4 regions of the Bradyrhizobium sp. ISRA442 genome follow, and region 2 is predicted to be linked to each of the others. Evidence: predicted binding sites of a transcription regulator. Region 2 holds the regulator's gene; each other region holds the start of a gene.

Region 1 (4,211 bases), on a different contig from region 2:
AGATCGAGGTCAAGGCATTCGCCAAGACGATGGAAAGCCAGCCGATGGCGGTGATTCCGTTCGATTCGAAGCTGTTCTCTGCCGCCGCAAACAACGGCCAGATGATCGCGGAGGTCTCCAAGAACCACCGCACCACCGAGCTATTCCAGAACATGGCCAACCGATTAGCCGGGCGCGGCGACGTGAAGAAGCCGAAACGCTCGCTGCTCGGACCGCTGCTGAAGAAGCTGAAGGGCAGGGGTGGGCGCAGCTCCGCGCCGCATCGCAAGGCGTCGTAACCCGAACGGGACGGCGGGCTATTTGTTGTCGGCGCGCTGCTGTTTCTTCGCCAGGAGCTGATGCAGCGCCGTGACCTTGGCTGCGGCTTCGGCCGGCGGCAGGTCGGCTTTCACGATGGCCTCGGCCTCGGACTGTTTTCCCTGCAGCCCCAGCACGAAGGCAAGATTGGTCCGGATGCGGGAATCGGCGGGACTGCGCTCATGCGCGCGGCGCAGCGTCTCCTCCGCCTTGGACAGATTGTTCTGAAGCACGTAGGACAGTCCGAGGTTGGACAGCACCGACGGCTCGTCGGGCACGATCTTGAGCGCGGTCGCGTAATATTGCTGCGCTTCCTCGTTGCGGCCGAGCTGGTCGAGCACCGCGCCCTGCGCCGACAGGATGTGCCAGTCGGGATCCTCGGGCGTATGCGCGCGGCTCAGGACATCGAACGCCTGTTGGAAATTGCCGTTGTCGGCGAGCGCACGGCCGTAGCCGGCGAGCAGCGCCTTGTTGCTGGGATGGGCGAGCACAGCCTGCTCCATCACCGCAACCGCCTGGGCGCGCTGGCCGGTCTCGCGTAGCGCCTTGCCGTATTCGAGCGAAACATTGGGATCGCTCGGCTTGGCGCGATAGCGCTCGCGCAGAGCGTCCATGTCCGGTTTGGCGTCGACCTTGCTCGCGGTTTCCGGCTGGCCGCCGAGCGCGCCGGTCACATCCTCGAGGCCCATGGTCTGGCAGCCGCCGAGGACCAGCACCAAGAGCGCCGGAAGGAGGAATCTCGCCAGGGGAGAGGCAGGGGACGAACGCTTGGACATACTCTGATCTACCGTCGGCGAATGATCAGAGATGCTTTGCCGATTAACCCTAAATTCCCGTTAAGGACGCGCCGTCCTCGTCGCGGCCTAGTCGACGAATTCGGCGCCGAACTCGCAACCGATACGCCAGCGCAGGCGGCATTGGCGCGAATAGTCGGGCGCAAAGATGATGGTGAATTGCGGCGGCACTTCCAGAAACTCCGCCACGACTTTCACGCCGCCATCGGAGATATCCGTGATCGTGCAGTCCCTCGGCAGCGAGCCGGCGCCAAAATGAATCTTGGCGAGCCGACTGCACACCCGACGTTCGCTTCTCCGGCGATTTACAAGCATTTCGATTGTTCACTTGTTAGATCACGGCCCATCCCGCGGCTCTAAACGTAGCGAACATTCGTTGGAATGTGCTGAGCGAAGCCGGTCGCATTCGAGGCGTAGTGTGCGCATCCCGTTTACGATTGGTTAGGGCTTGCCGGGTCGCCAAAATCGTTCCTGTATTGTTCTTGTCAGGCGCGCCGCGTCCTGCTACCCTCGATTGTACGAGGGAGCAGTCTGGGGCGCGCATGGTTCAGCGGGTTTCTACAGTCGCCTTTGAGGGGATCGAGGCGCGCGCGGTCGATGTGCAGGTGCAGGTCGCACCAGGCCTGCCGGCGTTTGCCATCGTCGGCCTCCCGGACAAGGCCGTGTCGGAGGCCCGCGAGCGGGTCCGCTCGGCGCTGATCGCCTCAGGCCTGGCGCTGCCGGCGCGGCGGATCACCGTCAACCTTGCGCCCGCCGATCTGCCCAAGGAAGGCAGCCATTACGACCTGCCGATCGCGCTCGGGCTGATGGCGGCGATCGGGGCGATCCCGCCGGATGCACTGACGGGCTTTACGGTGCTTGGCGAGCTCGGCCTCGACGGCTCGATCGCACCCGTTGCGGGCGTGTTGCCGGCCGCGATCGGCGCCAATGCGCGCGAGGAGGGGCTGATCTGTCCGGCCGCCTGCGGCTCGGAGGCAGCCTGGGCGAGCCCGGACATCCAGATCATTGCCGCAAGTTCGCTGATCCAGATCGCCAACCATTTCAAGGGCACGCAGGTGCTGTCGCGGCCCTCACCGAAGGTGCATGAGACGGCCGCTTCAAAGCTCGACCTGCGCGACATCAAGGGCCAGGAGAGCGCCAAGCGGGCGCTGGAGATCGCAGCCGCCGGCGGGCATCACCTGTTGATGATCGGCGCGCCCGGCGCGGGCAAATCGATGCTGGCGGCGCGCCTGCCCTCGATCCTGCCGCCGCTGTCGCCGGGCGAGCTGCTGGAGGTCTCGATGATCGCCTCCGTCGCTGGCGAAATTCAGGGCGGTGCGCTGACCTCGCGGCGGCCGTTCCGCTCGCCGCATCATTCCGCCAGCATGGCCGCGCTTACCGGCGGCGGCGTGCGCGCAAAGCCCGGCGAGATCTCGCTCGCGCATCAGGGCGTCCTGTTCCTCGACGAGCTGCCCGAGTTCGATCCGCGCGTGCTGGATTCGCTGCGCCAGCCCTTGGAGAACGGTGAGGTCGCGGTGTCCCGCGCCAATCATCGCGTGACGTATCCGGCGCGCTTCATGCTGGTCGCGGCGATGAATCCCTGCCGTTGCGGCAACGCGTTCGAGCCGGGCTATACCTGCAAGCGTGGCCGCATCGACCGCTGCACGGCAGACTATCAGACGCGCATCTCGGGTCCGCTGATGGACCGCATCGATCTGCGCATTGAGGTGCCGGCGGTGACCGCGGCCGATCTGATCCTGCCGCCGTCGGCGGAAGGCTCCGCCGAAGTCGCCGCGCGCGTGGCCGCGGCGCGCGACATCCAGCTCGCACGCTACGCGGCGGCCGGCCTGCCGCATGTCCGCACCAATGCCGAGGCGCCGGCCTCCGTGCTGGAGGAGATCGCGAGGCCCGACGCGCAGGGCCAGAAGCTGCTGCGCGATGCCGCCGAGAGCATGCGGCTGTCGGCGCGCGGCTATCACCGCGTGCTGCGCGTGGCGCGTACGCTCGCCGACCTCGACGGCGCCGAGAAGATCGGCCGGCTGCATCTCGCCGAGGCGCTGTCCTACCGTGCACTCGCGGAGGATGTGCGCCAGATGGCGTGACAGCCTCGCGTATCAACCCGGCGGTAACGAGTTTCCTTTACGCTCTGCAAACCATAAGGCCCGCAAGTGCCCCCGCGTGGCCTGGCGAGTAGCGTGTCATGTTGCGTTTCAAGATCCTGGCCTCGGTTGTTCCCCTCTTGGCGGCTGCGGTGTTCGCCCGCAGCGAGATCCGGTCGGTCTCCCATCCCTGCATTGCCCTTGGCGAGACCTCGGTCGAGCTCACATCCCTGTTCTGGACGGCCGGCATCCAGGTTGCCTTCACCGAAGATCCCACACAAGCCACCGTACGGGTCCAGATGACCGAGAACGCGGATGCCGCGGATTTTGCGGTAGTCGACGACGGCACCAGCGATGAGCCGGGCGCCTGCGAGGCCAACGCCGCGACGCGCCTTGTCGCGATCTCCGCGCACCCGAGCGATGGCCGTTCCGTGATCTATCTCTCCCCCGACGGGCCCGCTGACTACCGCATCTATGTACGCTCGAAGACGTTCTCGCCGCGCGAGGCCGCGGCATTGATCGTCGGGGCCCGCGGCGGCCACCGCCACCTCCAGGCCGCCTCGCTCTGAGGCGTTAACGCCTCGTCAACCCTGTTTGGAGGCGGCTTCCAAACCTCAAACTGTTCGCAACGCCGGCGGGGACATCGTCACTGGTGGCGATCACAGGGTTTCGGAAAGAGTCGGGGTCGGTAGCGATGGGTCGGACGTTCCGGATCAAGGTGCGCATGCGCCGCTTCAGGCGCCGTCATCCGAGGATCGCCTTCGCGATCCGCTCGTTCGTGATCTTCTCGGCGACGTTCGGCGCCGCCTACGGCTTCATCACCGGCAGCCGGGCCGAGCATTCCGGCTATGATCCGAACGCTTTCGCGATCGGTGCGAGCTTCCTGTTCGCGCTCGCCTGCCTCGGCTTGGCGACGCTGAGCATGCGGCTGCGCTTCGTCAACAAGCGCCTGCGCAAGCTGGCCGCGCATAACGAGGCGCTGATCGACCGCAATTGGGAACTCAAGGAAGCCGAGGAACGCGCCCGCAGCCTGTTCGAGTCG
Region 2 (4,211 bases):
CCACGCCGGTGAACGATGCCATGTTCATCTCCGGCCTCGGCCATGTGCTCTCGATTTCGGGTTATCACATGGCGGTCGTCGCCGGCGTCGTCTTCTTCGCGATCCGCGCATTGCTCGCGCTGATCCCGGGTCTGGCCGTCAGCTTTCCGATCAAGAAGTGGTCGGCCGCTGCCGCGCTCGTCGCCGCGGCGTTCTATCTGTTGCTCTCCGGCGCGGAGGTCGCGACCCAAAGATCGTTTTTCATGACCGCAGTGGTGCTGATCGCGGTCATGGTCGATCGCCGAGCCATCACGTTCCGCACGCTGGCGGTGGCCGCGCTGATCGTGCTTGCGGTCGCGCCGGAGGCGCTGGTGCATCCGAGCTTCCAGATGTCGTTTGCGGCAACGCTTGGGCTGGTTGCGCTGGTGCAGATCGGCATGCCGAACCTGTTTGCCTCACCCGATCATTCGGCGACGGCGCGGATTGCGCTGTGGGGCGGCCGTGAGATCGCCATGCTGTTCCTGGCCTCGCTGATCGCGGGCTTTGCGACCACGCCCTATGCCGCCTTCCACTTTCACCGCGTCACGCCGTTCGGTGTGCTCGCGAACCTCGCGGCGATGCCGGTGGTCTCGGCGCTGGTGATGCCGGCCGGGCTGTTGGGATTGATCGCAGCGCCGTTCGGGCTCGACGGCGTGTTCTGGTGGCTGATGGGTGTCGGCATCGACTGGATGGTCGTGGTCGCGCAGTGGGTTGCGAATCTTCCGGGCGCGGTCGGCCGCATTGCCGCTTTCGGCATCGCCCCGCTGATCGCGGCGAGCATCGGCATCGTCCTGATGGGCCTGTTGCGCACGCCCTTGCGCTGGACCGGTGCGCTCGTGCTGGTCGCAGCGATTGTGTGGGCGGTGTCCGTGCGCCAGCCGGACGTCCTGATCGCAGGCGACGGGCGTAACATCGCAGTGCGCGGCAGCGACGGCCGCTTGCATCTCATCGCGGCGAACAAGGACGCGTTCCTCGCCAAGGAGTGGCTTGCGGCCGATGCCGATCCGCGCAGCGCCGGTGATGCATCGCTCGGTAGCGGCGTGTCATGCGACGAATCCGGATGCGTGACCCCGCTCGCCGACGGCCGCCTGATCGCGCTGGCGCTGCGCGTGGATGCGCTCTCGGATGATTGCAGCCGGGCTGCGCTGGTGGTGACAGCGAGACCCGCGCCGCCCGATTGTGCGGCGATGGTGGTCGACCGGGATCGTCTCATGAGCCAGGGCGGCTTGGCGCTCGCGCGCCGCGGCGACGGCTTTGCGGTGCAGGCGGTGAGGGCGAGGGGCGCAAATCGCCCCTGGTCGCCGGCAATCGCCGGCGATGGCTATTATGAACCAAACCTCGCGCCACGGCCGGCCGCACCGCGCTCCAGGGACGCAACGCCGTCGGAGGCCGACCTTCAGGTCGAGGACTGACGCATGATCCGGAAAAGTGTGTAGCGTTTTTCCCTTCGCGACAAACGCGGAATGCGTTTGCGCGGAGATCATGCTCAAATATTACGCGTCAGCCGATCGGCAGGCGCGTAACGGTCGGCTGCGGCCTGTCAGCGGCGACTTGCGGCTTGTGCTCACCGGCCGGCTGGGTCACCGGCAATTGCAGCACGGTTGCGCGCTGGCCTTCGACGAGCTGCGTCACCAGCACATATTTGCCGTCGGGGAATTCGATCGCGTCATGATGGCGATCGGGAATGTGCGGATCGACTTTGCCGAACTTGCCGACGCGGGAGTTGATGGTGCGCGTCCAGATCCAGCGATTGTCGTAGCGGACGTTGTCGGCGAAGGCGAGCTCCGTTCCCGGCAGCAGGCAGACCGCGACGGAGAGATCGGCTTCCGAAGCGAAGCCGCGCGTCGAGGTGCCGCGGAAGGTTGTCGTGACGATCGTCTCACCGACCTGGGCGGGACGGGTCGCGACGGCATGCAGGCTGTAGTCACACATCGCAAGTGCTCCTCATAAGAGATAGCGACCCGTGCCCCCGGAGGCCCAGGCCTCTATCAGGAAGGCTCCGATGATATGCGATGTTGAGGGCAAATCTGCGACTTGCGTGCAGACCTGCCGATCACATTATCTTTTCTGCGTTGAGCAAGAGCCTTTGGAACAAAGCAGGCTCGTGCGAATTTTCTTCTGTTGCGCTCGTCGAGATCAATCCTGAATTCACCGGCGCTGCACAACACGCGGCGGAGGTCGATTGCTCCACGCGACTTGCATCGGCTCACGCCTCGCCGAAGACGCTCAGTATTTCCGGTACAGCCCGATCAGCTTGCCCTGAATCTTTACGCGGTTCGGCGGCAGGATGCGCACCTCGTAGGCCGCATTGGCCGGCTCGAGCGCGATCGAGGCGCCGCGCCGGCGGAAGCGTTTCAGGGTCGCTTCCTCGTCGTCGATCAGGGCCACCACGATGTCGCCGGTGTCGGCGCTCTCGTTGCGCTGGATCAGCGCCATGTCGCCGTCGAGGATGCCGGCCTCCACCATCGAATCGCCGCGCACTTCGAGCGCGTAATGCTCGCCCGAGCCGAGCATGTCCGGCGGTACGCTGATGGTGTGGCTGCGGGTCTGCAAGGCCTCGATCGGCGTGCCCGCCGCGATGCGGCCCATCACGGGCACAGCGACCGGACGTTCACCCTCGTCCACGGGGGCGCTGGAGCCGCGTACCTTACCGAGATTGCCTTCGATGACGCTCGGCGTGAAGCCGCGCCGATTGCCGGCCGCGGCCTGAAGCTCGGGCAGCTTGATCACTTCGATGGCGCGGGCACGATTGGGCAGGCGGCGGATGAAGCCGCGCTCCTCGAGTGCGGTGATCAGGCGATGGATGCCCGACTTCGAGCGCAGATCGAGCGCGTCCTTCATCTCGTCGAAGGAGGGCGGCACGCCGCTTTCCTTCAGGCGTTCGCTGATGAACCGCAGAAGCTCGTATTGTTTGCGCGTTAACATCTCGACCAAATCCCCCGGTTGATGTCGTTCGATTCCGAGACGCTGAAGTTAGCGGCGCACCGCTAGATGCTCGAAACAAATCATGAACGGACACTATATGTTCGATATGTGTTCCGCAACTGCTTAATTTTGCGTGAACACGATAAACTTCGCGGAACACGCGCGGCCGGCTCGTTCAAGCGGGCAGCCGCAACACCTCGCAGGGCGCGCCTGCTTCGGCCTTCGGCGCGAACGGCGGCCGCACGAGAAGTGCCTGTGCCGCAGCGAGATTTGCAAGCAGAGAAGAGTCCTGATTGTTGACGGGAACCGCGACCAGCGTGCCGTCGTCGCGCTCTTCGAGGCGCACGCGAAGATAGTCCTCGCGCATGTCGTTGGCGGCGAGCTCGCCCCCGACTACGGCGCGCTCGCGGCGGTGGTGAACGGGCTGACGGCCCGCAAGCGCGCGAATCAACGGCACCATGAACAGGAAGGCGCAAACGTAAGACGAGACCGGATTGCCGGGCAGGCCGATCACGCGCATCGCGCCGAGATGGCCATGCATCATCGGCTTGCCCGGCCGCATCGCGATCTTCCAGAACGCCATCGCAATGCCCTCGGCCTTGAGCGCCTGCTGGACCAGATCGTGATCGCCGACCGACGCACCGCCGGTCGTGATCAGGACGTCGGCGCCGGTTTCGCGGGCGGAGCGGATACCGGCGGTGGTGGCCTCCAGGGTGTCGGCGGCGATCCCAAGGTCGATCGTGTCGGCGCCCTCCCGGCGCGCCAGCGCGTGGATCGCATAGCCGTTGGAATAGACGATCTGGCCGGGGCCGGGTGTTGTGCCCGGCATCACCAGCTCATCGCCGGTGGCGAGGATTGCGACCTTCGGGCGGCGGCGGACGGGAAGGTCAGGATGGTTCATACCGGCGGCGAGGGCCAGGCTTCGCTCGGTGAGGCGGGCGCCTGCCCGTAGCAGCACGTCGCCCTCGGAAAAGTCGACGCCGGCGCGCCGGATATGCCGTCCGGCGACGGCGGCCTCCTTGATCGTGATGCGCTTGCCGTCCGCGACCGTGTCCTCCTGGATCACGACGGCATCTGCGCCGTTGGGAATCACGCCGCCGGTGAAGATCCGGACCGCCTCGCCGGCACCCAGCGTTGGCGCGAACGGCCGGCCCGCCGCGACCTCGCCGATCACGCTGAGCTGCGCATCGACCTTGGCCGCATCGCTCGCGCGCACGGCATAGCCGTCCATCGCCGACATTGCCTGGGGGGGCTGCGTACGCCGGGCG
Region 3 (4,211 bases), on a different contig from region 2:
GCGGCGATGCGGTCGATCAGCGCGGCGAGCTCGTCATTGTCGTGAACATGGGCGTCGAGATCGCGCTGCTCCTGCACCACGATCTCGGTGCGGCTCGCCGACAGCCGCACCATGTCGAAGCCGAAACCGGGATCGAGGGGATCGGCGAGCGCATCGAGCCGCTCGCGAAACAGCCGATCGATGATGGCGCCTCGCGTCACCGGCCGCCCGGTCTCGACCATGATCGTGCGCACCACACCGTCGGTGCGGAAGAAGGCGGCCTCTAGCCGCCGCGCGCCCTTGCCCTGCTTCTCCATGGAGGCCACGAGCGTGTCTGCGAGCCGCGACAGCGTCATCGCGATCATGGTGTCGGTCGCGATCGGCTCGGCAAAACGTTTCTCCACGATGTAATCGGGGAGCGGCTTGCGCGGACTGATCGGCGCATCGCCCTGTCCCACCGCATGCGCGAGCAGCATGGAGAACCGGGCGCCGAACCGCGCGGTGATCTCGTGCGGCTCGCGCGAGGCGACATCGCCGATGGTCTTCAGTCCCGCGCGGCGCAGACCGACGGTGATGGCATCAACCGCACCAAGCGCAGACACCGGAAGCCGACTGACCGCCTCCGCCTCTCCGCCATCGGCGACGATGGTACCAGATGCCTGCCGCGTCAGCGTGCGCGCGCAGACCGAGGTGCCGGCGATCGCCGCGCTGACGGCAAAGCCCTGCCGCGCGAGCGCACGGACCAGCGTCTGCAGCAGTGCAGCCTCGCCGCCGAACAAATGCGCGCAGCCGGTGATGTCCAGGAACAGCCCATGCGGCGGATCGAGCGCCACCAGCGGCGTGAAGCGGTCGCACCAGTCGGCGATATCGCTGAGCGTCTTTGCATCGGCCGCGATATCCGCGTCGAACACTTTCAGGTCCGGACACATCGCCCGCGCATTCGCCAAGGGCAGGCCGATGTGCAGGCCGAGGCGCTCGGCGGCCTCATCGAGCGCGTGGATCACCAGCGCGTTATTGTCCTTGGCAACGACGATGCTGGGCTCATTGTTTTTATCCAGCCCGACGTTGCCGAAGAACCGCTTGATCCGGTCGATGGGCAGGCGCGGCAGCCACAGGCTGAGAATACGCCGACGGTTCACTGAACAGGCACTCATCACATTTCCATTCCATGATCCACCGGCCACACGGGCCATGACGATTGCGCAAGAGCTCGGCATCGAAGCGCGGCGCGCCCCAGGCACTCCAAGGCGCCGCAGGCATTGAAGCCGGCCCCGGCGGCGAAGGCGCCGCGCGCAGCATCCATCGCGTCTCCGCGGTCGAGGGCAGTGGCTGCGCCGCCATCCGCAGCAAGAACCCGGTCACGCCCGAGGCTTTTGCAGTGAGCGTCAGCTTGCGGCTCGCCACGAGATCGAACTGTCGCGTCTCGCCCCAGAGCTCGAGCACGACGGCGCCGAGCGCATCGCAGGCGAGCGCGTCGGCTGACATGCGCAATGCGGTCTCGACATCGGCGGCGCGCACTATCACTACGCGACGCGGATCGAGGCCGAGCTCGGCGAGCCCGCTCATCGACAGCGCGCCCGCCTCCATGTCCGAAAAATCCTGCCGCACCCACAACAGCGGCCGGCGCGCGGTCACGCGGCCCGCAAGCCCGGTGACGAAACCCGTCGCGGCCGTGCCCTGGCGCCCCTCGCAAAACACCTCGTGGATTGCCGCGCGGGCGAGTCCGCCCTGCAAGGCGCTATCGGCCTCGCTGTGGCCCAGCGCCACGCAATCGCGATGATGCGCGGCCACTGCCGTCTCGATGCGTTCGATCTGGCCGCGCAAGGTCGCAAGCGCGCTTCTACGTGCGCCGCTCATGCTCGCCGCTCCTTAGCTGATGGGTGGCCGTGGCTCTCAAAAAGAAAACCAACGGCTGGCTCATTTGTTCATGATATGTTCTAATATAAAGCTAACGGCGCCCCTGGAGTCAATCGAATTGGCGCGCCAGCAAATTCATGAGCGGAATCAAGAGGATTCAAGTGCCATGTACCTCATCACCCTCGACAGCGAGACCGATTTCGACGGCTGGCGCAAAACCGCTCGCGCGCTCGCACTGCATCATGTCGCGCCGGCTGAGGTGACGTGGAGCGTACAGGGCCGCACGAAAGACGAGATGCCACCCGGCCTGTGCGAAGCGCCAGGCCTTCCACCGATCGAAACCGACAGCACCTTCAGCGTGCCGGCCAATTTCATCGAGCTCGCACGCGTCGCGATCCTGCATCACAACAGTGAGCGCTTTGCGCTGCTCTATCGCCTGCTGTGGCGATTGCGGAGCGATCACGACCTGCTCGAGACCAGGACAGATCCCGATGTCGCGATAGCAACAGCGATGGCTGGCAGCGTGCATCGCGACGTACAGCGGATGCGCGACGTCGTCCGGTTCCGCGAGATCGGACGCGAGCACAAGACGCACTTCGCCGCTTGGTTCGTGCCGGAGCATCACATCGTCGAATTCGCAGCCCCCTTCTTTGCGCGCCGCTATGCCGACATGCCCTGGTCGATCCTCACGCCCGACATTTGCGCCCACTGGGACGGCCACGCGATCTCGTTCACGCCAGGGATCAGCCAGACGGAGATGCCCGCCCCAAACCGGCTGGAGGAAACCTGGCGCCGTCACTTCCGATCGGACCAACCGATCGCACCGGAGGCGCCGAAGAAGCGCCGCAGGAACTTGTCGGAAGCTTCGATACTTGAACCTCTGCTCTCTGATGCCGAACGCTGGACCGGCGGAAGGATCACCCCGCCCTCGGAGCCGTCCATGAAACGCAAATCCGCCGCTGACGATCTCGAAACGCTGCGCGACGAAGCCGCCCATTGCCGCGCCTGCCATCTCTACAAGGATGCGACGCAGACTGTATTCGGCGAAGGTCCAAAGAGTGCCACCATCATGCTGGTCGGCGAGCAGCCCGGCGACAAGGAAGACCTCGCCGGCCATCCCTTCGTCGGACCTGCCGGCCAGATACTCGACCGCGCGCTGGAAGAGGCCGGCGTCGACCGCAAGAAGGTCTATGTCACCAACGCGGTCAAACATTTCAAATTCGTGCCCCGCGGAAAAATCCGCCTGCACCAGAAGCCGAACACGCCGGAGATCCGCGCCTGCCGGCAATGGTACGAGCGGGAACTGGCAGCCCTTCAGCCCAGTCTCGTCGTCGCGATGGGAGCGACCGCCGCACAGAGCGTGTTCGGCAAGATCACCCCGATCGGCAAAAACCGCGGTCGGCTGATCGAGCTGCCTGATGGGCGCAAGGCGCTGGTGACGGTGCATCCGTCCTATCTGCTACGGCTGCCTGACCCCGAAGCCAAGGAACAGGAGTATCGCCGCTTCGTCGGCGATCTCAGGCTCGCGGCCGGCTTCCGGGAAAAATCAGCAAGGGCAGCGTGACGTAGCGCACGCCGCATCGCAACAGATTCGGTAGTGAAGCACCGTCATTTCAACTGCCTGTCACATGCCGCGCGCAAAATCGCGGCCTTGTGACAGGAGAATTTGAAATGAGTGACGTTGCTTTGCCCGGCTCCATCGAGCCAGCCTTGCGGAGGGGACCCGACCTTGACCGCGGATTCCATCCCCTCACCGGCGTGATCTACATGGGGGTGATCGCCGCTGCACTGCTCTTCGTCGCCTACAGCATTTGGGTCGACGTTGATGCGACCGGCACGCAGGTCAAGACCATCGCGCCCTTCCTCCTGCTCTTCGTCGCGCTTCTGATCGCGCTCGGCTTTGAGTTCGTCAACGGCTTCCACGACACCGCCAACGCGGTCGCGACCGTGATCTACACGCGCTCGCTGCCCGCCCACGTCGCCGTCGTGTGGTCCGGCATGTTCAACCTGTTCGGCGTGCTGCTCTCGTCCGGCGCGGTCGCATTCGGCATCGTGTCGCTGCTGCCGGTCGAGCTGATCCTCCAGGTCGGCTCCAGCGCCGGCTTCGCCATGGTGTTCGCGCTTCTGATCGCGGCCATCATCTGGAACGCCGGGACCTGGTATTTCGGCCTGCCGGCCTCGAGCTCGCACACACTGATCGGCTCGATCATGGGCGTGGGCATCATGAACGCGGTCCTGCATGGCCGCAGTGGCACCTCGGGCGTCGACTGGACGCAGGCTACCAACATCGGCAAGGCACTGCTGCTGTCGCCGCTGTTCGGCTTCGCGCTCGCCGCCGGCCTTCTCCTGATCCTCCGTACCGTGCTGCTGCGCGC
Region 4 (4,211 bases), 120 kb from region 2:
GTTCGTCAGCGGCTGTTGCATTTCGGAGACGGACTCGGGTGCGACATTAAGCTAGGGTTGTCTCGGAATTAGTTCATATGGGCGTCGCGCCTAATTGACCGCTTCGGGGATTTCGAGAAGCGGGCGAAACTGGGGAGACTGCAATGAATAAGATTTGGGTGGGTGCAATCGGAGCTGTGGCACTGAGCCTGTCAGCTCCAGCGAGCGCGGCGGACCTCGCCGCGCGTCCGTACACCAAGGCTCCGCCGCCTGCGGTGGCCGCGGTCTACGACTGGAGCGGCTTCTACATCGGCATCAACGGCGGTGGCGGCACCAGCCACAAGTGCTGGGACTTCGTGGGCGTTGGCGGTACGCTGTTCGGTGAAGGATGCCACAACGCGACCGGCGGCACGGTCGGTGGACAGATCGGCTATCGCTGGCAGTCGACCAACTGGGTGTTCGGCATCGAGGGCCAGGGCAACTGGGCTGACTTCTCGGGCGACAATGTCAGCCTCATCTTCCCCGGCAGCGCGCTCGTCACGGGCGACCGCAATCGGTCGCGAATCGACTCCTTCGGCCTGATCACTGGCCAGATTGGCTATGCCTGGAACAACGTCCTGTTCTACGTGAAGGGCGGCGCCGCGGTGGTCGGCGACAAGTTCGATATCTTCGCTGCCTCTGGCACGCCCTTTGCGGGCACCCTGCTTGCTTCGGCCCGCGACACGCGCTGGGGCGGCACGGTCGGCGCTGGCCTCGAGTTCGGATTCGCGCCGAACTGGTCGGTCGGTGTCGAATACGACCACATCTTCCTTGGCAATCAGACCAGGGACTTCACCACGCCCGGCGGCCTGTTCTTCCAGACCGATCGCATCAGCCAGAATGTCGATATGGGTCTCGTCCGCGTGAACTATCGCTGGGGCGGCCCGGTGATCGCAAAGTACTGATATCACCCGGATATCGATCGGCGCTTCAAGGCCGGCCTCGCGCCGGCCTTTTTGCTGCGCGCTGCTGAACAATAGGTCAGCAATGCAGCCCGTTTTCTGACCTGTTGTGACTTTTGGGGTACACAACTTCCAGCTTCGCTGGTGTAAGCCGGCTGCAGTTGGACGAGAGCGTCCGATGTCCTTCCTTTCGCACGGAAGGCAAAAACAGAAACCGGGACTGGGACTGAATTGAAGATGAAGAAGGTTTTGTTGGCTTCGGCCTGTTTGTTCGCACTGGGCGCATTTGCTCCCGCCACGGCTGCCGATCTCGCAGCCCGCCACTACACCAAGGCTCCGATCGCTCCGGCCGCGGTCTACAACTGGACCGGCTTCTACCTCGGTGTCGTCGGTGGCGGCGCGTGGGAAAATTCCTCGACCGACCCGAAAATGAAGGGCGGCTTTGTCGGCGGCACGGCCGGCTACAACTGGCAGGCCGGCAACGTCGTGTTCGGCCTCGAAGCCGACGGCGCCTGGGCTGACGTCAGCGCTTCGGTGACCGGCGCCACCGTCGTCCCCGGCTTCGGTGTTGCGACCGCAACGGCGAGCTCGAAGACCGATGCGATGGGCACCGTGCGCGGCCGCATCGGCTGGGCGGTCAACCAGGTCCTGTTCTACGGCACCGGCGGCTATGCCTGGATCGACAACAAGATCAGCCTCTCCGCACTCGGCATCACCGCGTCGGACAGCAAGTGGCACTCCGGCTGGACCGTCGGCGCCGGCGTCGAAGCGTTCTTCGCGCCGCAGTGGTCGGTCAAGGGCGAGTATCTCTATCGCAGCCTCGCCGGCGAGACCTATTTCTCCGGCGCCCTGCCCTCGGGCACGCTCAACTTCCACACCGTGCAGGTCGGCGTGAACTATCACTTCGGCGCCCCGGTGGTCGCGAAGTACTAAGCTTCGCCCCAACGCCATCGCGTTACGAAAGGCCGGCCTTGCGCCGGCCTTTTTGTTCTTGCGCGCTCCTGCTCAGGCGCCGATCACGCGATCCGTATTCGACTGCGAACGAAGCGCCGACAGCCGCTACCGAGCGTTGCTACTGCCACGTGCCGCCAGCGCACCAACAATCCGTTGACGATTCGCAACTCGCACTGGAAATCCGCCCTCGTTCTTCCTACGTTCGCTGACATACCCATCGGCGCCGATCCCGGTTCCCGGCAAAGCGCGCGCCTGAACGCTGGCGCGGCCGCGCGCCTTTGGGATTTTCCCGTTGGGTTTGGGTTCTTGTTTTCGGTTCTTGGGGACCACCAGGATGGATGAAGTGATCAAGGCGAAGCGCCAACAGCAGAACGCGGGCTCGAGCCTGCGCGCAATTACGATCCGTGGCGCACGCGAGCACAACCTCAAGAACATCGACGTCGAGATCCCGCGCGACAAGCTCGTGGTGTTCACGGGCCTGTCCGGCTCCGGCAAATCCTCGCTCGCCTTCGACACGATCTATGCCGAAGGCCAGCGCCGTTACGTCGAGTCGCTGTCGGCCTATGCGCGCCAGTTCCTGGAGATGATGCAGAAGCCGGACGTCGACCAGATCGATGGCCTGTCGCCCGCGATCTCGATCGAGCAGAAGACGACCTCGAAGAACCCGCGCTCCACCGTCGGCACCGTCACCGAGATCTACGACTACATGCGCCTGCTCTGGGCGCGCGTCGGCGTGCCCTATTCGCCGGCCACGGGCCTGCCGATCGAGAGCCAGACCGTCTCGCAGATGGTCGACCGCGTGCTGGCGCTGCCCGAGGGCACGCGCCTCTATCTGCTCGCGCCGGTCGTGCGCGGCCGCAAGGGTGAGTACAAGAAGGAGCTCGCCGAATGGCTCAAGAAGGGCTTCCAGCGCGTCAAGATCGACGGCACCTTCTACGAGCTCGCGGAGGCCCCTAACCTCGACAAGAAATTCCCGCACGACATCGACGTCGTGGTCGACCGCATCGTGGTGCGCGCCGATATCGGCCAGCGTCTCGCCGAGAGCTTTGAGACCGCGCTGAAGCTCGCCGAGGGCCTCGCCGTCGTCGAGTTCGCCGACACGCCGGCCGCCGCGCCTGCGGAAGAGAAGAAGAAGACCGCAAAGATCCACGACAAGAGCGGCCCCGAGCGAATCCTGTTCTCGGAAAAGTTCGCCTGCCCGGTCTCCGGCTTCACCATTCCGGAGGTCGAGCCGCGGCTGTTCTCGTTCAACAATCCCTATGGCGCCTGCCCGGCCTGCGGCGGCCTCGGCATCGAGCAGCATGTCGACGAGGATCTCGTCATCCCCGACAAGGAGCTCACTCTTCGCAAAGGCGCGATAGCGCCCTGGGCCAAGTCGTCGTCGCCCTACTATGTGCAGACGCTGACCGCGCTCGGCAAGCACTACAAGTTCGCGCTCGACACCAAGTGGAAGGACCTGCCGAAGAAGACGAGAGACGCGATCCTCTACGGCTCCGGCGACGACGAGATCAAGTTCTCCTACGAGGACGGCGTGCGCTCCTACGACACCAAGAAGCCGTTCGAGGGCGTCATCACCAACATCAACCGCCGCTATCGCGAGACCGAGAGCGAGTGGGCGCGCGAGGAGCTGGCGAAGTATTTCCACGACGTCCCCTGCGAGGCCTGCAAAGGCTTTCGGCTCAAGCCCGAGGCGCTGTGCGTCAAGGTCGGGGGCAAGCATATCGGCGAGATCTCCGAGCTGTCGGTGAAGCGCGCCGGCGAGTGGTTCGAGGGCGTGCCGGAGGCGCTGAACGCGCAGCAGAAGGAGATCGCGAGCCGCATCCTCAAGGAGATCCGCGAGCGCCTCACCTTCCTGCTCGACGTCGGCCTCAACTATCTCACCCTCTCCCGCTCCTCCGGCACGCTGTCCGGCGGCGAGAGCCAGCGCATTCGCCTCGCCTCGCAGATCGGCTCGGGGCTGACCGGGGTGCTCTACGTGCTGGACGAGCCCTCGATCGGCCTGCACCAGCGCGACAATGCCCGCCTGCTCGATACGCTCAAGCGGCTGCGCGACCTCGGCAACACCGTGGTCGTGGTCGAGCATGATGAGGATGCCATTCGCTTGGCCGACTACGTGCTCGACATCGGCCCCGGCGCCGGCATGCATGGCGGCAACATCGTTGCCGAAGGCACGCCCGCCGAGATCATGCGCAACCCGAAATCGCTGACCGGCAAATATCTCACCGGCGAGCTCGAGGTCGAGGTGCCGGAGCGGCGCCCGCCGAACCATCGCCGCACCATCAAGGTGGTGAACGCCCGCGGCAATAACCTGAAGAATATCACGGCCGAGATCCCGCT

Evidence for each region. Region 2 encodes LexA, which represses DNA repair genes until DNA is damaged. Its sites were predicted from a motif close to TGTTCNNNNTGTGTTCNG; they were not measured.
Region 1: the regulator LexA is predicted to act here: its motif matches at 1,558-1,575, upstream of MTR72_RS13410 (YifB family Mg chelatase-like AAA ATPase).
Region 3: the regulator LexA is predicted to act here: its motif matches at 1,902-1,919, upstream of MTR72_RS03325 (ImuA family protein).
Region 4: the regulator LexA is predicted to act here: its motif matches at 2,063-2,080, upstream of uvrA (excinuclease ABC subunit UvrA).

Annotation. Positions count from the first base shown of each region.
Region 1 covers NZ_JALGCN010000005.1:240,872-245,082, reverse strand. The annotation lists gene MTR72_RS13425 (AAA family ATPase) at 1-278, shown strand, start outside; gene MTR72_RS13420 (tetratricopeptide repeat protein) at 297-1,073, opposite strand; gene MTR72_RS13415 (PilZ domain-containing protein) at 1,161-1,406, opposite strand; gene MTR72_RS13410 (YifB family Mg chelatase-like AAA ATPase) at 1,634-3,172, shown strand; gene MTR72_RS13405 (hypothetical protein) at 3,271-3,738, shown strand; gene MTR72_RS13400 (ATP-binding protein) at 3,864-4,211, shown strand, end outside.
Region 2 covers NZ_JALGCN010000007.1:188,386-192,596, reverse strand. The annotation lists gene MTR72_RS17425 (ComEC/Rec2 family competence protein) at 1-1,430, shown strand, start outside; gene MTR72_RS17420 (hypothetical protein) at 1,519-1,950, opposite strand; gene lexA (transcriptional repressor LexA) at 2,245-2,943, opposite strand; gene MTR72_RS17410 (molybdopterin molybdotransferase MoeA) at 3,119-4,211, opposite strand, start outside.
Region 3 covers NZ_JALGCN010000002.1:34,943-39,153, forward strand. The annotation lists gene MTR72_RS03320 (Y-family DNA polymerase) at 1-1,133, opposite strand, end outside; gene MTR72_RS03325 (ImuA family protein) at 1,030-1,836, opposite strand; gene MTR72_RS03330 (UdgX family uracil-DNA binding protein) at 2,003-3,400, shown strand; gene MTR72_RS03335 (inorganic phosphate transporter) at 3,508-4,211, shown strand, end outside.
Region 4 covers NZ_JALGCN010000007.1:63,522-67,732, forward strand. The annotation lists gene MTR72_RS16815 (outer membrane protein) at 144-923, shown strand; gene MTR72_RS16820 (outer membrane protein) at 1,158-1,853, shown strand; gene uvrA (excinuclease ABC subunit UvrA) at 2,209-4,211, shown strand, end outside.